4 regions of the Streptomyces sp. NPDC004732 genome follow, and region 1 is predicted to be linked to each of the others. Evidence: riboswitches for the same ligand, from Rfam matches in the RefSeq annotation. Region 1 holds a riboswitch; each other region holds the start of a gene.

Region 1 (4,817 bases):
GGATCTGGTCGGAGTCGGCGACCAGGGCGACGCGCTCCAGGAAGTCCGAGAGCGTACCGGCCGGAGCCGCGCCCTCATCCGGATCGCCCTCACCCTCGCCCGCGTCACCCGCGCCCGCTTCGCCCTCTGCCTGAGCACCGTCCGCCACCTGAGTGCCGTCCACCGCCTGGCTGCCGTCCGCCGCCGCCTGGCCGTTGTTGTCCTGCTCGAACTCCAGCGCCACGGCGGCGAGCTCCTGGAGGTTCTCGATGCGGGTCTCGTCCTGCGGGTCGGTCGAGGCCTGCAACTCGGCGAGATAGCCGGTCCGTTCGAGCACGGCTTCCAGGACGACGGCCGGGCCCGCGCCGGACTCGACGATGGTCCGCAGCTCCTCCATAAGGGTGTTGAAGCGCCGGACGGCGTTGGTCGAGCGGGCCGCCATTCCGTACGCCTCGTCGACGCGGCGCAGCGCCTGCGGGAAGGAGATCTTCTCGCGCTGCGAGAGCGCGTCGATCATGGCTTCGGCGCGGTCGCCGATGCCCCTCTTCGGCACATTGAGGATGCGGCGCAGCGGGACCGCGTCCTCGGGGTTGGCGAGAACACGCAGGTAGGCCAGCACATCGCGGACCTCCTTGCGCTCGTAGAAGCGGACGCCGCCGACGACCTTGTAGGGCAGGCCGACGCGGATGAAGATCTCTTCGAAGACACGGGACTGGGCGTTCGTCCGGTAGAAGATCGCCACGTCGCCGGACTTGGCGTCGCCCGCGTCGGTGAGGCGGTCGATCTCGTCGGCGACGAACTGGGCTTCGTCGTGCTCGGTGTCGGCGACGTATCCGGTGATGCGTGCGCCCGCGCCCTGGTTGGTCCACAGGTTCTTGGGGCGGCGGCTCTCGTTCCGCTCGATGACCGCGTTCGCTGCGGTCAGGATCGTCTGCGTGGAGCGGTAGTTCTGCTCCAGGAGGATCGTCGTCGCGTCCGCGTAGTCCTCCTCGAACTGGAGGATGTTGCGGATGGTGGCGCCGCGGAAGGCGTAGATCGACTGGTCGGCGTCGCCCACCACGCAGAGCTCGGCGGGGTCGTCCCCCTCGCCTCCGGAGGGCCCGACCAGCTCGCGCACCAGTGCGTACTGGGCGTGGTTGGTGTCCTGGTACTCATCGACCATGACGTGCCGGAAGCGGCGCCTGTAGTGCTCGGCGACATCCGGGAAGGCGCGCAGCAGATGGACCGTCGTCATGATCAGGTCGTCGAAGTCCATCGCGTTCGCCTCGCGGAGGCGCGACTGGTACATCGCGTAGGCCTGGGCGAGGGTCTTCTCGAAGCCATCGGCGGCCTGACCTGCGAAGTCCTCCTCGTCGATCAGCTCGTTCTTCAGGTTCGAGATCTTGGCGCTGAAGGACTTCGGCGGGAACTTCTTCGGGTCGAGATCCAGGTCGCGGCAGACCAGGGCCATGAGGCGCTTGGAGTCGGCGGCGTCGTAGATCGAGAAGGAGGACGTGAAGCCCAGCTTCTTGTACTCACGGCGGAGGATGCGGACGCAGGCGCTGTGGAAGGTGGACACCCACATCGCGTTCGCCCGGGGGCCCACGAGCTGCTCGACGCGCTCCTTCATCTCGCCCGCGGCCTTGTTCGTGAAGGTGATCGCGAGGATCTGGCCGGGGTGGACACCGCGCTCGGCGAGCAGGTGCGCGATGCGGTGCGTCAGCACGCGGGTCTTGCCGGATCCGGCGCCGGCGACGATGAGCAGCGGGGAGCCTGCGTGCACGACCGCCGCGCGCTGGTTCTCGTTCAGCCCGTCCAGGAGCGTCGCCGGGTCGATCACCGGACGCGGGGCACCGTCGCGGTAATGCGAATCCCTGGTCATGGGCGCGTCGAACTTCCCGTCGAACAGGTCGTCCGGAATGGGTTCCGGAGCGCTGTCCTCGGGCGGCGGCGGGGGCGCTTCGTCCGCGGCCCGGGAAGGCTGCAGGTCCGCCAGGAAGCTGTCATCAAAGAGGCTGCTCATCGCCTCCCGAGTCTAGGCGGCCCCACTGACAACCCGCTGCGGGTTCCGGACACCCCCGCGATCCTGACTCCCCGCACATGGACGATCGCATTCCGCTATGGTGTCTCACCGCGGGCCGCGGCCCGTGTCTCGGGTCTCGTAAAGTCACGAAAATGTATCGGGCATATCGAACATCAACCTTCACACGGGCCACACGAGTTGGCTAGCGTGCCCGACGGGCCACTCGTCCCCCCACCGGCGAACCCCGCCGGGAACGGGCGGCCTCCGCCGAGTCCGACATGGTCGGAGCCGGGGACCCACCGAGACCTTGGGGTGAATCGGTCCCGTACGAAGTACGGGACTGTAGGGCAGCCTTCCGAACCAACCGCCCGAACCCGACAGCTAACCCGGTAGGCGGTCTACGGAAGGAGTCGCCTCCTTGGCGTCGCACCGCAAGCCGCGGAACCGGACGGCCGGCCTACGCACGGCCCCCGCCCTCGGCATCACGACGGCAGCCCTCACCTCCGTCGCCCTCCTGTCGCAGAGCGCGCAGGCCGCGCCCTCCGCGCCGACGAAGCCCAGCCTCGAAGAGGTACAGAAAAAGGTCGACGAGCTCTACCAGCAGGCGGGTGTGGCCACCCAGAAGTACAACTCGGCCAAGGAGCACACCGACAAGCAGCGCAAGAAGGTCGACCGGCTGCTCGACGACGTGGCCGAGCGCACCGACAAGCTGAACGACGCGCGCAAGGAGCTCGGCTCCTTCGCCGCGGCGCAGTACCGCACCGGCGCCGTCTCCGAGACGGCGACGATGATGCTCGCCAACGATCCGCAGGGCTACTTCGACCAGAACCACCTGGCGGACCGGCTGACCACGCGCCAGAAGAAGGCGGTCGACGCCTACCAGACGGAGCAGGCGTCGGCGACGAAGCAGCGTACGAAGGCCGCGAAGAGCCTCGAGACGCTGACCGACTCGCGGGACGACCTCAGGACGAGCAAGCAGACCGTCCAGAAGAAGCTGGGCGACGCGCGCGAGATGCTCTCGAAGCTGACCGCCGAGGAGAAGGCGCGGCTCGCGGAGATCGAGCGGAAGAAGAAGCAGGAGGCCAAGCGCAAGGCCGAGAAGCTGGCGCGCGAGCAGGCCGCCGAGGCGGAGCGCAAGCGCAAGGCGGAGGAGGCGGCCCAGCGGGAGAAGGAGCGGGACGGCGGCCAGGACTCCGGTTCCGGTTCCGACGCGGGTTCGGGCTCCGGTTCCGGCTCAGGTTCCGGTTCGGGCTCCGGGAGCTCGGACGGCGGCTACGCCACCAAGGCCGCGAAGGTCATCTCCTTCGCGGAGGCCCAGATCGGCAAGCCGTACGTATGGGGCGCCACCGGCCCCGACTCGTACGACTGCTCCGGGCTCACCCAGGACGCGTGGAAGGCCGCGGGGATCTCCCTGCCGCGCACCACGTGGGACCAGGTGAAGGTCGGCACGACGGTGAAGACCGCCGACGCCAAACCGGGTGACCTGGTGTTCTTCTACGACGACATCAGTCACGTGGGGATCTACATCGGCAACGGCAAGATGATCCACGCCCCGAAGCCGGGCGCGAACGTCCGCGTCGAGTCGATCTACTACATGCCGATCCACAGCGTGGTGCGCCCCGCCTGACCGGGAAGCGCCCCGCACCAAGGCCTTCCTCTACGGGGCACTCTCTTACGCGCGCGTGGCCCGCATCCTCCCCGGATGCGGGCCACGCGCGCGTAGAGGCGGAAAACTCAGGTCCACAGCACCGCGATGAAGATGTTCGCCGTGGTCAGCAGGCCGACCGCGCCGAACAGGCTCTTGTCGACCTTCTCCTCGTCCCGCTTCACGTAGACCAGCGCGAGAATCACGATCAGCAAGGCCAGCTTGATGCCGATCTTGACGTTGTTGACCGTGTTGTCGTCCGCCTGGTTGAGGCCCACCAGGACCACACCGGTGAGGAGCATGATCAATGCACCGTGCAGCATCCCGGGGCTGAATCGGGCGGTGCCCTGGCCCATCTGCTTCATCTGGGTGAGGAAACCACCCAGGAGCGAGGCGATGCCGATGATGTGCAGGCCGACGAAGAGATGGATGAGTAGGTCCATGAGGCCGGAGCCTAGCCGGGGCCCCCGGCCCGCCCGGCAGGCGCCCCCATATCACCACCCCACAGCCGAGTAGGTCGGAAACGAGCCATCGGTCACACCTATGTGCGAAGCCGCCACTGCCTCGCGATGCACACGGTCGCGGCGGGCCACCGTTGCGCCCACTTCTGTCAGTTGCGCACAATCCGTCACCAACCCGTGACGCCCAGGTTTAGCGTCCTCCACCAGGTGACCGACTCCCCACCGCCGTCCGGCCCAGGACGGCCGTCGGTCACCACCGCCGAGAAGCCCGGCGGCGGCCTGCTCCCCCTGTGCGGGCCGCCGCCGGACACGTAAGGAGCCCCACTTCGTGGCAGCGCACCGCAAGCCCAGCCAGCGCTCGCTCAGCGGCAGCACGGCCCGCACCGCCTTGACCCTCGCCCTCGCGGGAGCCGCATCGGCCACCGCCTTCGACGGCACGGGACACGCGGATCCCCGGCTCAGCCCCGCCGAGGTGAAGTCCAAGGTCGACTCGCTCTACCGCGAGGCCGAGACCGCCACCGAGAAGTACAACGGGGCGAAGGAGAAGGCAGAAAAGGCCGAAACCACCCTCGGCAAACTGCGCGACGAAGCGGCCCGCAAGACGGAGAAGCTCAACTCCGCCCGCAACAGCCTGGGTTCGTACGCCGCGGCGCAGTACCGCGCGGGCGGCATCGACCCCTCCGTGCAGCTCGCGCTCTCCTCCGACCCCGCGCAGTTCCTGGACCGCGCG
Region 2 (4,817 bases), on a different contig from region 1:
CCGGCGTCCCCGTGACGATCGCCAAGGCCGACGGCAACCCGGTCAACGCCGCTTCGATGCTCGCGGTGCTCGGACTGGGCGCCCAGGGCGGCGAAGAGATCGTGCTCGCCTCCGACGCCGAGGGTGCCGACACCGCCCTCGACCGTCTGGCGAAGCTGGTCGCCGAGGGGCTCGAGGAGCTTCCGGAGACGGTCTAGGACACGTTCCTCGCATTACGTCAATGGGGTCACCCGGAATTCCGGGTGACCCCATTGACGTATGCGCTTGATTTTTCATGCACATCGTTTTCATGTACGTCGTTTTCGTGCACACCGTGGGGCCGGGCGGAATTGCCGCGAATTGATCGCAAGACGACTCCCCTTACGACACCTCTTTGTATACGGCGCCTCCGTTAATTCCGGAGACTCACCGTGTTTACGGCATGTTGCGAATCCCTCACGCGGCCGCCCCGGCGCGCGGGCCGCAATCGGTGGGCCGCGCGCGCCCGTTCGACGTGTGCCGCGGTGAGCGCCCTCGCCCGTTCCGCGTCACGGCGGGCGACCGCGTCGGCGATCGCCGCATGCTCGGACCAGGACTCGTCCGGTGCCGCCGGGGTCTCGACGACGTACATCCAGGCGATCTTGTGCCGGAGCGGCGTGAGCAGCGCCGTGAGGCCGGGGCTGCCGGACGCCTGGGTGAGCGTCTCGTGGAACCAGCCGCCCAGTGAACGCAGATCCTCCCCTCGGCCGCTCCTGGAGCGCTGCTGGCCCAGCCTGACGAGTCCGCGCAGGACCTTCAGGTGTGCGTCCGTGCGGCGCTGCGCGGCCCGTGCCGCGGCGAGCGGCTCCAGCAGCGTCCGGACCTCCAGGAGGTCCGCGGCCTCCTGTTCCGTCGGCTCGGCGACGCACGCGCCCGCGTGCCTGCGGGTGACGACGAAGCCCTCGGCCTCCAGCGTGCGCAGGGCCTCGCGCACGGGGACGCGGGAGACTCCGTAGCGCCGCGCGAGGAGTTCCTCGGTGAGCCTGCCGCCCCTCTCATATACACCGGCGACTATGTCGTCCCGAATGGCTGTGCATACCGAGTGCGCGGGAACGCGCATGACCGGACCTCCGCCTTAATCCCCGCGACACGCGGTCGACCGACGCTCGTTCCGTGACTCTATTGCAGAGCGCCGGAATTTCCGACGGCGGACAGAAATCCATGGATATCTTTTGGCCAAGAACGGGCGGCGGGCAACGATGGCCGGGGAACGCCGAAAGCCCCGGCTCGGAAGGAGCCGGGGCTTTCGGTGAAGTGCTGCGGGGGCATCCGCGCGGGTCGACCGCGTCGGTCGTCCGCTTCGGATCAGACCTTGACGCCGTGCGAGCGCAGGTACGAGACCGGGTCGATGTCGGAGCCGTACTCCTCGCCGGAGCGGGCCTCGAAGTGGAGGTGCGGGCCACTGGAGTTGCCGGTGGACCCGGAGAGACCGATCTGCTGGCCCGGGGTGACCGTCTGGCCGACGGTGACGCCGAGGGACGACATGTGGCCGTACTGGGTGTACGTGCCGTCGTTCATCTTGATGACCACGTTGTTGCCGTAGGCACCGCCCCAGCCCGCCTCTACGACGGTGCCGGAGCCGACCGCGTGGACCGCGGTGCCGGACGCGGCGTGGAAGTCGACACCCGTGTGGCTGCCGGAGGACCACATGGCGCCGCCGGTCTGGTAGCCCGTGGAGACGTACGAGCCGGAGACCGGGGAGACGTAGGTGTTCAGGCGCTTGCGCTCGGCCTCGCGGGCGGCGCGCTCCTTGGCCTCGCGCTCCTTCTTGGCCTTCGCCTTGGCCTCGGCCTCGGCCTTGCGCTTCTCCTCGGCGGCCTTCTTCTTGGCGGCCTCTTCGGCCTTCTTGGCGGCAGCGGCGTCGTCGGCGGCCTGGCGCTGCGCGGCGGCCTGCGCGTCGACGCTCTCGGCGAGCGAGTCGCCGACGGATATCGCCTGGGTGAGTCCGGTGTGCTCCACGGCCGCTTCGTCGGCGGCGGCGAGCGCGGGGGCGGCAAGGCCTCCGATGACACCGGTGGTGGTGAGCGCCGCGACACCTGCGACGTTCGCGGTGGTCCGCGTGATGCGACTCGGACGACGGTGCTTCCCGGTGGCACGGGTGAACGCCATGTGGCGGGTGTTCCTTTCCTTCCCTCTCGCCTACCGGGTTAGCTGACGGGTTCGGAGCAGGAAGGTCTCCTACGGGTCCCTCACCTCGCGGCAAGGTGCCCGATTCACCCCAGGGGACATGTGGGTCCCCGGCTCCCCTGGCTCGCGCCGTACGGGGACTCGGCGATGACTGTCCGGTGCCGCGGATGCGGCGTACTGCGCGACGAACAGCCGGGTCGACGCTAAACGGGGCATCTTTCAATCGACAAACAGAACGCGACTTTTGTAGCGCACGCCACACGGCAGACAGGCAACCTCCATACCAATCCGGACATATGAGGACCCCGGTGGCCGAAAGGGTCACCGGGGTCCCGCTAGGTCCTGACTGTGGCTCAGTGCCGACGCCGACCGTCACTCAGCCGGTGACCACGCTCACTTCGCCGATCCCGAGCGCCCTGACGGGCTCCTCGATCTGCGCGGCGTCCCCGACGAGGACCGTCACCAGGCGGTCCTCCGGGAAGGCGTTCACGACGGCCGCAGTGGCTTCCACGGTGCCGGTGGCGGCCAGCTGCCGGTACAGCTGCGCCTGGAAGTCGTCCGGCAGGTTCTGCTCGACCTGGTCGGCGAGCGTCGCCGCCACGGAGGCGGCCATCTCGTACTTGAGCGGGGCCACGCCCACCAGGTTCTGCACGGCCACGTCGCGCTCGGCGTCGGTGAGCCCCTCGGCGGCGAGGGTGCGCAGCACCTTCCAGAGGTCGTCCAGCGCCGGGCCCGTGTTCGGGGTGTCCACGGAGCCGCTGATGGCGAGCATGGCGGCGCCCGTCCCGTCCGGGGCGGAGCGCAGCACCTGGCCGAACGCCCGTACGCCGTAGGTGTATCCCTTCTCCTCGCGCAGGACACGGTCCAGGCGGGAGGTGAGGGTGCCACCCAGGCAGTACGTGCCGAGCACCTGGGCGGGCCACACACGGTCGTGCCGGTCGGCGCCGACGCGGCCGATCAGCAGCTGCGTCTGGACCGCTCCGGGGCGGTCCACGATGACGACGCGGCCGCGGTCGTCGGCGATCACCGGCGGCACGGGGCGCGACTCGCCCGCGGAGCCGGTCCAGGCGCCGACGGTGTCCGCGAGGACGGCGTCCAGGTCGGTGCCCACCAGGTCGCCGACCACGACCAGGGTGGCCGTGGCGGGGCGGACGAACTTCTCGTAGAAGGCACGCACCGCCGCCGAGTCGATGGCGGTGACCGTCTCCTCGGTGCCCTGACGCGGGCGCGACATGCGCGCGGTCGGCGGGAAGAGCTGCCTGGAGAGCTCCTTGGCGGCGCGGCGCGCCGGGTTGGCGGCCTCGTGCGGGATCTCGTCCAGGCGGTTGCGTACGAGCCGTTCGATCTCGCTGTCCGCGAAGGCGGGGGCCCGCAGGGCGTCGGCGAGCAGACCGAGCGCCTTCGGGAGCCGGGAGACCGGGACCTCGAGCGAGACCCGCACGCCCGGGTGGTCGGCGTGCGCGTCGAGGGTCGCGCCGCAGCGGTCGAGCTCGGCGGCGAACTCCTCCGCGGAGTGCTTGTCGGTGCCCTCGTTGAAGGCCCGCGCCATGATGGTGGCGACGCCGTCCAGGCCCTCCGGCTCGGCGTCCAGGGGCGCTTCGAGGTGGATCTCGACGGCGACGACCTGCTGGCCGGGGCGGTTGCAGCGCAGGACCGTGAGGCCGTTGGGCAGCGTGCCGCGCTCGGGGGCCGGGAAGGCCCAGGGCTTGGCCGTACCGGCCTGGGGCTGGGGGTGGAACTGCATCGTCGCGGCCTCGGTCACTTCGCCGCCTCCTCTTCTTCCTCGGCGCCCTCGGCGGCGTCTGCGGCCTCCTCGGCCCCATCAACGGGCTCGTACACGAGCACCGCGCGGTTGTCCGGGCGCAGCCGGGCCCCGGCGACCTCCTGGACCTCTTCCGCGGTGATGTCGAGGACGCGCTGGACGGCCGTGAGGGCGAGCTGCGGGTCGCCGAACAGGACCGCGAACCTGCACAGTTCGTCGGCGCGGCCCGCGACCGTGCCGAGCCGGTCGAGCCACTCGCGCTCCAGCTGCGCCTGGGCTCGCTCCATCTCCTCCGGAGTGGGGCCCTCCGCGGCGAAGCGGGCGAGCTCCTCGTCGACGGCGGCCTCGATGACGGGCACCTCGACGTCGCCCGACGTCTTCACGTCGAGCCAGCCGAGCGAGGGCGCCCCCGCGAGGCGCAGCAGGCCGAACCCGGCGGCGACCGCGGTGCGGTCCCTGCGCACGAGCCGGTTGTAGAGCCGGGAGGACTCGCCGCTGCCGAGGACGGTGAGGGCGAGGTCGGCCGCGTCGCACGCGCGCGTGCCGTCCTCCGGAAGGCGGTAGGCGGCCATCAGGGCGCGGGCCGGGACCTCTTCCTCGATGACCTCGCGCAGTTCCTTGCCGATGCGCTCGGGCAGTGAACCGTCGCGCGGCGGCTGCTTGCCGTCGTGTCCGGGGATCGACCCGAAGTACTTCTCGACCCAGGCCAGCGTCTGCTCCGGGTCGATGTCGCCGACGACCGAGAGGACGGCGTTGTTGGGCGCGTAGTACGTGCGGAAGAACGCGCGCGCGTCCTCCAGGGTGGCCGCGTCCAGGTCGGCCATGGAGCCGATGGGCGTGTGGTGGTAGGGGTGGCCCTCCGGGTACGAGAGGGCGGTCAGCTTTTCGAACGCCGTGCCGTACGGAACGT
Region 3 (4,817 bases), on a different contig from region 1:
ACGGCACGCTCATCGTCTCCGACGCGGGCAACCACGCGTCGCTGATCGACGGGTGCCGTCTCGCACGCGGGACGACCCAGGTGGTGCCGCACGCCGACCCCGAGGCGGTGCGCAAGACGCTGGACGCCCACGACGGGCCCGCCGCGCTGGTGTCCGACTCGGTGTTCTCGGTGGACGGCGACATGGCGCCGCTCGCGGAACTCGCCACCGCCTGCCGGGAGTTCGGCGCCGGGCTGATCGTCGACGACGCCCACGGACTCGGGGTGCTCGGCGAGGGCGGCCGGGGCGCGCCGTACGCCGTGGGGCTCGCGGGGTCGGACGACACCGTGGCCACCCTCACCCTCTCCAAGTCCCTCGGCAGCCAGGGTGGTGCCGTGCTCGGCCCCGCCAAGGTCATCGAGCACCTGGTGAACGCGGCCCGCACCTTCATCTTCGACACGGGTCTCGCTCCTGCCGCGGTCGGCGCCGCGCTCGCGGCCCTGCGGCTGCTGCGCCGCGAGCCCGAACGTGCGGCGCGGGCCCGCGAGGTCGCGGCCGAGCTGCACCGGCAGCTCACGGCAGAAGGGCTTGCGGCGGTGCGTCCTGACGCGGCCGTGGTCTCCGTGCGCGCGCCGTCGCCGGAGCGGGCCGTGCGGTGGGCGGCCGACTGCCGGGCCGCGGGCCTGGCCGTGGGCTGCTTCAGGCCGCCGTCGGTGCCGGACGGCATCTCAAGGCTGCGGCTGACCGCCCGCGCGGATCTGACCGACGCACAGATCGCCGGTGCCGTACGGGTGATCAGCCGCAGTGCACACCGGTAGCGTGCCGGGCCCCTAAAAGGGCCGGAAACCGCTTACCGGATGCTGTTGAGGAACGACTCCCAGGGGCCGGGGGAGATGAGCAGGGCGGGCCCTGCGGTGTTCTTCGAGTCACGCACGGCGCACAGGCCGGTCAGCGGACCCGAGTCGAGTGTGGCGGTCTCGACACAGTTGTTCATTCCGTTGCTGTAGCTGCTGCGCTGCCACCGCGCACCTTGAAGTCTCGTGCTGGAAGGTACGTACCGAGGCATTGCGGTCATGGTGCCTCCTTACGCGCCGTCACATAGCCCGGCGATGAATTCCGTTGAGTCCTCGGGTGAGAGCGCTTGTACCTGAAGGGAAGTGAAGGCCTCCGAGTACGCCTGGAGGTCTTCTTTCCGTTCGAGGTAGAGGCTACTCGTCAAATGGTCGAGAACAACCACATCCAGATCAGCAATGTCCGGAAACGAAAAAATAACGAAAGAACCGATCAGACCTACATGCTCACCGGCGGCGAACGGCAGTACCTGCAGCTGGACATGAGGCAGGAGGGTCGCCTGTCGCAACCGGATCAGCTGCTCGGCGAGCACCTCCTCCCCGCCCACCGGCCGCCGCAGCACCGCCTCGTCCATGACCACGCTCAGGCGCAGCGGCGGATCCGCGCGCAGCACGTCCTGACGGGCGAGCCGGACCTCCACCAGCGCGTCGACCTGCTTCTCCGGCAGCCCGCCGAGCGCGGCCCGGGTCACCGCCCGCGCGTAGTCGGGCGTCTGCAACAGGCCCGGCACCACGGTGGTTTCGAGCGTGCGCACCCAGCGTGCCTGTGACTCCAGGCTGATGAAGTCGCGGTAGGTGGCAGGCAGCAGATCGCGGTACGCCTTCCACCAGTGGTGGCGGCCCGCCCCCGGGTCGTCGGCGCCCGTGAAGGCTATGAGGAGCTCGCTGAGCTGCGGGTCCTCGACCTGGTAGACGTCCAGGAGCAGCCGCACGTCGGCGGCCTTCACACCGCTGCGTCCTGTCTCGATCCGGCTCACCTTGGACTGGTGCCAGCCCGCCCTGGCGGCGGCCTCACTGCTGGTGAGTCCGGCGTTCAAGCGCAGCGCGCGCAGTTCGGCACCGAGCTGACGACGGCGCACCGCGGGGCCGTACTGCATGCCCGTCTCCTTCCGGACGGAGCCGTCGGATATCCCGGCGGCGGGGCGGGGCAGTAGGCGAGATTAGAGGAAGTACCGGTCCCACGCCCAAATACGGTCTGCCGTAGCAGAGTTCACCGCTTCGAGCGACAGATATATGCACATCTCGGTGGATCGCCACCCGTGACCGGCCAAGGAGTGGCAGGCTGGCGCGAAGCACCAGTCCGGGACTGTCCTCGAGTCATCCGCCGCGGGTCGGAGACCAGTCCCGGTGGGAAAGGGACAGCGCCGCCATGGCAGACCACCAGGAAGCCTCCGTCACCCTGCCGAGCGATCCTGCCTCGGTCCCCGCCGCCCGGAAATACGTCTCGCGCGTGCTCGTGGAATGGGGCCTGCCCGGTGACGCCGAGGTGGCCGACACGATCAGACTGATCGTCTCCGAGCTCGCGACCAACGCCGTGCAGCACACCTTGGGCCAGTCGCCCACCTTCACGGTCGACGTCGAACTCGAACGAGACGAGCACCTGAGGATCGGAGTCACCGACAGCCACCCGCGCTACCCCAAGCGCCTCCCCGCGGCCGTCCAGCAGGACAACGGCCGGGGTATGGTGATCATCCGCTGGCTGACCGCCGAGTGCGGCGGCAGGCTCTCGGTCAGTCCCACCGACGAGGGGGGCAAGACCGTGTGGATCGCGCTGCCGTGGCGCGCACCGGTCCGGCGCAAGGACCGCGACGCCACGCACTGACCGGGGTGTGCCCCGGCCGGGCCATCGGAATCGACACCGTCAGCGGTGCCGCTCTCCGCGCTAGGGGCAGCGTCGTGGCATAGGTGCCGCGCTGCACCGCGTCGAGCGAGGGAGACCGCGGGCTGAAGTCGTCGGACATCCCGCACGGGTGTCCCCGAGGGCGCGCTCCAAGCACCGGCAGCTGACGGAGCGGGGAGCGCGCCGGACCGGGCGCGGTGGGTCAGCGGACCCTGCCGTACCAGACGCTCTTGGTCCAGATCTTCTCCAGGCGGACCACGGTCCCCCTCTTGGGGGCGTGCCAGATGCGGTTGTTACCCGCGTAGATCCCGACGTGGTACACGTTCCGGCCGGAGTGGAAGAACACCAGGTCGCCGCGGGTCCGCTGGGACCTGGAGACGTGCTTGGTCTTGTTGTACTGCGCGGCGGCGGTGCGCGGCAGCTTCTTGCCCGTCTTCTTGAACGAGTAGAGCGTCAGCCCCGAGCAGTCGAACCGGTTGGGCCCTGCCGACCCGTAGCCGTACGGGGAGCCCTTCTTGGACGCCGCGATCTTGAGCGCCTTCGTCCCGTGAGTGGCTGCCTGGGCCTCCGACGCGAGCCCGGGGGCCAGGACGGTGCCGCCTACGACGGCGAGCGTGAGGACCGATGCGGCACCGGTCCTGCTGAGCAGCGACGGAACATGATTCAGCGCAGTCATGCGCAACCCTTCGTCAGCCGCCTGTGAAAGATGACCTGTCGGGTTCGGGCAGGCGAAGATGCCCGGCCGCGTCGTGCTCTGCGGCTTCACCCCAAGGGCGTCGTCCGGACTGTCCGGACGGGCCCGTCGTACCTGGGTCCTCCACTCCTGCCGTTGCACAGATGTCGACCGGTCATCCGGGTGGCGGCAGGACTCGGCGTCCGCCCGGACCGCCCCGCCGCTGTGGCGGGGGCTTGTCGTCGGAAGGGATCTTGACCCGACATGGGCCAAAAAACCGAGCCGAAACGGCGTTTTGTGAGGCTCCTCACGACTGACCTGTTCAGGTGGACACTGCCGAAATCGTCGCGTTGGCACGTGGTCCGACGACGGTTCGACCAGCACCGGAATGCATAATTCCGCCGGTGCTCTACTCGCTCGACGCAACTTTCGTCGGTGCGGACGACGACGTCTTCCTACGCCGTCCGAGGTAGCCCGACTGGTCCGTTTCGAAGTGGCCCCGGACGTCACGGTGTCCGGGACGGGGCGGGGCGGGGCGGGTCGGCGGGGGCTCAGCCGCTCTGCGGGGGCGGCACGGTGATCCGCCCGGCCCGCCGCTCGCCGTCGAGGACGCGCAGCGCCTGGGCGAGGGTCCGCGCGTGCACTTCGCTCTCGCCGCGCTGGTGCATGAGGGCGAGCGCGTCCCGCAGGGCACTCGCCCGGCCGACGAGGGCCTGGGCGGCGCGGAGTCCGCCGTAGGTGTGCTCGGCGCGGGCCGGATTGATCCGGCCGAGCAGGTCGACGACTTCGAGATAGCGGTCGATCAGCTCCGCCTCGGCGCGGGTCAGCGCGGGCAGCGGCGGCAGTTCGGGCGGCAGCATCGGCGGGTCACCTCGGGTCCCGGGCGGCGAGCGAGGTCTTGCGGCTCGGAATGATCCGGTCCACGAGTCCGTACGCCAGGGCGGCCGGGGCGTCGAGGATCTTGTCCCGCTCGATGTCCGCGGTGATCCGCTCCTGGCTCTGCCCGGTGTGGCGTGCGAGCAGTTCTTCCAGGAGGCGCCGTGTGCGCAGCAGTTCGTCGGCCTGGATCGCGAGGTCCGAGGCCTGGCCCCGGACCGGTTCGCCGATGGCGGGCTGGTGGATCAGGACGCGCGCGCCGGGCAGCGCGAACCGCTTGCCCGGCGTGCCTGCGGCGAGCAGGACGGCGGCCGTCGAGGCGGCCTGGCCCAGGCAGGTCGTCTCCACGTCACAGCTGACGAACTGCATCGTGTCGTAGATCGCGGTCATCGCGCTGAACGAGCCGCCGGGGGAGTTGATGTACAGCGAGATGTCGCGGTCCGGCGCCTGGTATTCGAGGTGCATGAACTGCGCCATCACGTCGTTCGCCGAGGTGGCGTCGATGGGGGTGCCGAGGAAGACGATCCGCTCTTCGAGGAGCTTGGAGTACGGATCCATGGTCCGCGTCCCCGACGTGGTGCGTTCGGTGAACTCGGGC
Region 4 (4,817 bases), on a different contig from region 1:
GAGAAGGCGGTGCAGCACTTCAGGACGCGGGTGCCCGCGTACTTCTATCTGAAGTCGGACGGGAAGCTGCCCGTCTCCCCGGCGGGCAGCGACATCAACACCGCCGCCGAGCTCAAGAAGTACTGGTTCGGGCAGGGCACGTACGCCGACGGGCTCTCCCAGGAGACCTGCCGCAACTTCAAGCACGCCAGCTACTCGCTCGCCGCCACCTCGCACATGGCGGAGACCGCCTGGCACCAGGGCGTCGACCTGTACGGCGAGGTCAAGGACCGGCTGCGGGCCGCCTTCGAGTTCCACTCCAAGTACCAGCTGGGCGCGAAGGCGCCGGAGTGGCTGTGCGGCGGCAAGGTGGAGCGCGACATGGGGCCCGACACGGAGGTCGGCCTGAACCATCTGCGGGGGCGGCTGAAGCTGGACATGCCGCAGACCGAGAAGTACACGGAGCAGCGGCGGCCCGAAGGGACCGACGGCCTCTTCGTGGCCTGGGAGACCCTCACGCACGCGGGCAACGCCTAAGTGGTTCGACGCACCCCTTCGGATGGCGTAGAGTTGTGTTCACCGACGCGGGGTGGAGCAGCTCGGTAGCTCGCTGGGCTCATAACCCAGAGGTCGCAGGTTCAAATCCTGTCCCCGCTACTGAAGGCCGATGGCCCGGAACCATGAATCATGGTTCCGGGCCATCGGTGTTTTCCGCCCGGATCCTCCCGCGCGGACCGCTCGCCGCTCACCCGGTCGGCCCACACCAGGTCGCACCCGCCCGCCGCTGCGGGAACCCTGAATGCAGCGCGGTGATGGGTGCGGACTCGGCGGGAGACAAGCGGTGGGGCAGCGAGGAGGACCCGATGAGAGCGGGGCCAGTGGGGCCACCGGGCCCGAGCGGGCCTTCGTCCGCGCCCTGCCGCTCCTGCTCCTCGTCGTCGGCGTCGTGTACGACTCGGCGACCCCGTCGGAGTTCACCGCGGCCCCCCTCTTCACGGCCGCCCCGCTGATCGCCGCCCCCTTCTACTCGCGGCTCAACACCGTCCTGACCGGCGCGGCAGCCACCTGTGCCGTCCTCCTCCTGCACTACGGCAGCACCGTCAACAGCCATGTCGAGGCCGTCACCGAGGTGGTCACCGTGGTGACCGTCGCCGCCCTCGCGATCGTCATCAACCGCGTCGTGCGCCGCAGCAACGACCGGCTGGCCATCGCCCGCTCCATCTCGGAGGCCACCCAGCGCGCCGTGCTGCCCACGCCGGACCCGCGCATCGGGGGGCTCGACATCGCGGCGCGGTACGAGGCCGCGCAGGCCGACGCGTTCATCGGGGGCGATCTGTACGCGGTGCAGGACACCCCGCACGGCGTACGGCTCATCGTCGGCGACGTACGGGGCAAGGGCATGGGCGCGGTCGCGGCCGTCGCCGTCGTCATCGGAGCCTTCCGGGAGGCCGCCGAGCAGGAGGCCACCCTGGAGGCGGTCGCGCAGCGCCTGGAGCGGGCGCTCGCGCGCGAGGGCACCCGGCGCGAGGGGCTCGACGCGTTCGAGGGGTTCACCACCGCCGTCCTCGCCGAGATCCGGCACGGCGAGGGCTCCGTGCGGCTCATCAACCGCGGGCACCCGCCGCCGCTGCTGCTGCGCGGCGACGGGCGGCTCTGCGTCCTGTCGGCGACCGAACCCGCGCTGCCGCTCGGCATGGGCGATCTGGGGGCCTGGCCGGACCGTGCGGACGAGGCGGAGCTGCCGCCCGGCGCGCTGCTGCTCTTCTACACGGACGGCCTCTCGGAGGCGCGTGACGTGACGGGGGAGTTCTACGATCCCGCGACCCGGCTCGGCGGGCGGATCTTCCCGGGCCGCGGCGGTCCGCACGCGCTCCTCGCCGCGCTCGCGGGGGAGGTGCGGCGGCACACCGGGGGCGGGATGACGGACGACATGGCGCTGCTCGCGGTGCGGCGTCCCGCCGCCGGGGATCCGGACGTCACGACCGACGTTACGGCCGGTAACTGAAGTACACCGCTCCGCATAACATCTGACGCACTGTCAAGGGAATGTGAAGCTCCGGTGTTTAAAGAGATGGGGTCAACTCGCCCCGTTCCACACCCTCGTGTCCCGGTACGTACGGCCGAAGAGCGTTAACGATCAACCGGAACGGCTTGGAATACCGACCCGCTGTCTATTAACGTTCGATAACGCAGCGCGGTCGTCCCAGCCGTCACTCGAGTCGGCTCCGCGCGCACGCGCCTAATCCCGAAAGGGAGCCGGGGAACCACCAACATGGGGTGAATCGGGCAGCTGTGCATCCGTGCCAGCTGTTCGTAGGAGACCTTCCTGCTCCGAACCCGTCAGCTAACCCGGTAGGCGAGAAGGAAGGAAAGGAGTGCGCCCCAGTGGCGTCCAACCGGCCTGCCCCCCAAGCCGTGTACGTACCGAATGACGACGACTTCGGCTCGTACGACGAGGGCTCCTTCGAAGAGTGGAACCCCACCGAGGAGTCCGTCCGTCCCGTCCGCGGCAGGCACCGTGTGCACAAGAAGAGCGGCGGCGGGCTCGCCCGCAGCTCCACCGTGCTCGGCGTGGGCGTCATCGCCGCCGTCGGCGCGGGCGGCATCGCCACCGCGCAGGACGGCAAGCCGCCGGTCTCCATATCGATGCCCGACCTCGGCGTCGTCACGGACTCGCTGCCCGAGGCCAAGTCCCTGCCGGGCGTGGGTTCCCTGATATCCGGCGACGACACGTCGGACACCACGACCACCGCGGCCGCCGCGGCCCCGCTCACCGCCGCCGGCGTCAGCGCCGCCGACGCCGAGCAGGGCAACACCCATGCGGGCGAGGCCCTGCGCGCCCGCATCATGCAGCAGGCCGAGAACCAGCAGGACCAGGCGGACACCGCCGTGCGGGCCGCTGCCGAGGACGCCGCCGCCAAGAAGGCGGGCGAAGAGGCGGACGCGCAGCGCAAGGCCGCCGAGAAGGAGGCGGACGCCAAGGCGGCCGCCAAGAAGAAGAAGGAGGAGGAGGCAAGGAAGGCCAAGGCCGAGGCCGCGCGCCTGGCCAAGCTCGCCAAGAGCTACGTCATCCCCACCTCCTCGTACACCCTCACCTCGCACTTCGGTGACGCCGGATCCATGTGGTCCTCCGGCCACCACACCGGCCTGGACTTCGCGGCGCCCACGGGCACCCCGCTCAAGGCCGTGCACACCGGCACCGTCAAGGAGGCCGGCTGGGCGGGTGCGTACGGCTACCGCACCGTGCTCGAACTCGAGGACGGCACGGAGATCTGGTACTGCCACCAGTCCTCGCTCAACGTCAGCGCCGGGCAGAAGGTCTCCACGGGCGACGTCATCGGCCGCGTCGGCGCGACCGGCAACGTCACGGGCCCGCACCTCCACATGGAGGTCCACACGGCCGACGGCACCGGGATCGACCCGCTCGGCTGGCTGCAGGGCAAGGGCCTCAACCCCTGATTTCTCAACCCCTGATTCCTCAACCCCTGATTCCTCAGCCCTGATTCCGGTGTGCCCTGCACGGAATTCCGTCCGGGGCGGGGGCGTTGAGGAGCGTATGACTCCTCTTCGCCCACTCGGCTCATCCGACCTCGAAGTCTTCCCGCTCTCCCTGGGCGGCAACGTCTTCGGCTGGACCGCGGACCGGGCGGCGTCCTTCGCCGTCCTCGACGCCTACACCGCGGCGGGCGGCAACTTCATCGACACCGCCGACGCGTACACGGCCTGGATCGACGGCAACAAGGGCGGCGAGTCCGAGACCCTCATCGGCGAGTGGCTGGCCGAGCGCGGCAACCGCTCGGACGTCGTCGTGGCCACCAAGGTCGGCGCGCACCCCGCATACAAGGGCCTGTCCGCCGACACCATCAAGAGGGCCGCCGACGCGTCCCTGCAACGCCTCGGCACCGACTACATCGACCTCTACTACACGCACTTCGACGACACGTCGGTGCCCGTGGAGGAGATCATCGGCGCGCTCGACGAGCTGGTGCAGGCGGGCAAGGTGCGCGCCATCGCCGCCTCCAACATCTCCCCCGAGCGGCTCCAGGAGTCCCTCGACCTCTCCGACCGCGAGGGCCTCGCGCGCTACGTCGCGCTGCAGCCGCACTACAACCTCGTCTCCCGCGACACCTACGAGGGCCCCCTCCAGGAGGTCGCCTCGCGCTCCGGCCTCGCGGCCGTCCCCTACTTCGGGCTCGCCGCCGGTTTCCTCACCGGCAAGTACCGCGCGGGCGCACACGTCGAGAGCGCGCGGTACTCGCGCGTCGAGGCGTACGTGGGGACCGAGCGGGGCGACCGCGTCCTCACCGCTCTCGACGAGATCGCGCAGGCCCACGGCGCACAGGTGCCGACCGTGGCACTGGCCTGGCTCGCGGCCCAGCCCACCGTGGCCGCGCCGATCGCTTCCGCGCGCACGGTGGAGCAGCTGCCCGCGCTGCTCGCGGTGGCCGACCTGGAGCTGACGGACGCCGACCTCTCGGCGCTGAACACGGCCTCTGCCTAGGCCCTAGGGGCGGTAGGGGTTGTGGTACGCCGTCGGGTAGCCGTAGGCCGGGTAGGCCTGCGGCTGCCCGTAGGGGAGGGGCGGCGCCGGATGGCCGTACCCCCCATAGCTCCCATACCCCCCATAGCCGCCATACGCTCCGTACGGCATCGGGAGCGCGACCGGCACCGGCGCTGTCGCCTGCGCCGCGTACGCGAGGGCGGGGCGGGCCGGTTCGCGGCGCTCCCAGAGCTTTTCGAGGAGCTCCCGTTCGCGTACGACGAAGTCGGCCCCGGCCCGGCCGCGGCGGCCCCGGTGGCGCAGGAACGCGAGCGACGTCGCGTACGTCTGGTACTCC

What was found. Region 1 has a riboswitch for cyclic di-AMP ahead of ABZV77_RS07350 (NlpC/P60 family protein). Riboswitches for the same ligand answer to the same signal wherever they lie in the genome.
Region 2: another riboswitch for cyclic di-AMP. It lies ahead of ABZV77_RS03780 (M23 family metallopeptidase); the one in region 1 lies ahead of ABZV77_RS07350 (NlpC/P60 family protein).
Region 3: another riboswitch for cyclic di-AMP. It lies ahead of ABZV77_RS09170 (C40 family peptidase); the one in region 1 lies ahead of ABZV77_RS07350 (NlpC/P60 family protein).
Region 4: another riboswitch for cyclic di-AMP. It lies ahead of ABZV77_RS40380 (M23 family metallopeptidase); the one in region 1 lies ahead of ABZV77_RS07350 (NlpC/P60 family protein).

What each region holds. Positions count from the first base shown of each region.
Region 1 is NZ_JBEXJR010000002.1:604,249-609,065, forward strand. Features, by position in the region: gene ABZV77_RS07345 (ATP-dependent DNA helicase) at 1-1,981, opposite strand, end outside; cyclic di-AMP (ydaO/yuaA leader) riboswitch at 2,237-2,393, shown strand; gene ABZV77_RS07350 (NlpC/P60 family protein) at 2,400-3,608, shown strand; gene ABZV77_RS07355 (hypothetical protein) at 3,716-4,069, opposite strand; gene ABZV77_RS07360 (NlpC/P60 family protein) at 4,416-4,817, shown strand, end outside.
Region 2 is NZ_JBEXJR010000001.1:921,109-925,925, forward strand. Features, by position in the region: gene ABZV77_RS03770 (HPr family phosphocarrier protein) at 1-197, shown strand, start outside; gene ABZV77_RS03775 (GntR family transcriptional regulator) at 392-1,078, opposite strand; gene ABZV77_RS03780 (M23 family metallopeptidase) at 1,324-2,127, opposite strand; cyclic di-AMP (ydaO/yuaA leader) riboswitch at 2,140-2,302, opposite strand; gene ABZV77_RS03785 (pitrilysin family protein) at 2,522-3,907, opposite strand; gene ABZV77_RS03790 (pitrilysin family protein) at 3,904-4,817, opposite strand, start outside.
Region 3 is NZ_JBEXJR010000003.1:5,000-9,816, reverse strand. Features, by position in the region: gene ABZV77_RS09190 (8-amino-7-oxononanoate synthase) at 1-797, shown strand, start outside; gene ABZV77_RS09185 (DUF397 domain-containing protein) at 830-1,054, opposite strand; gene ABZV77_RS09180 (helix-turn-helix transcriptional regulator) at 1,064-1,927, opposite strand; gene ABZV77_RS09175 (ATP-binding protein) at 2,200-2,652, shown strand; gene ABZV77_RS09170 (C40 family peptidase) at 2,873-3,346, opposite strand; cyclic di-AMP (ydaO/yuaA leader) riboswitch at 3,350-3,526, opposite strand; gene ABZV77_RS09165 (hypothetical protein) at 3,895-4,203, opposite strand; gene ABZV77_RS09160 (ATP-dependent Clp protease proteolytic subunit) at 4,211-4,817, opposite strand, start outside.
Region 4 is NZ_JBEXJR010000023.1:8,698-13,514, reverse strand. Features, by position in the region: gene ABZV77_RS40395 (alginate lyase family protein) at 1-516, shown strand, start outside; tRNA gene ABZV77_RS40390 (tRNA-Met) at 563-636, shown strand; gene ABZV77_RS40385 (PP2C family protein-serine/threonine phosphatase) at 821-1,984, shown strand; cyclic di-AMP (ydaO/yuaA leader) riboswitch at 2,206-2,353, shown strand; gene ABZV77_RS40380 (M23 family metallopeptidase) at 2,365-3,438, shown strand; gene ABZV77_RS40375 (aldo/keto reductase) at 3,536-4,480, shown strand; gene ABZV77_RS40370 (PrsW family intramembrane metalloprotease) at 4,484-4,817, opposite strand, start outside.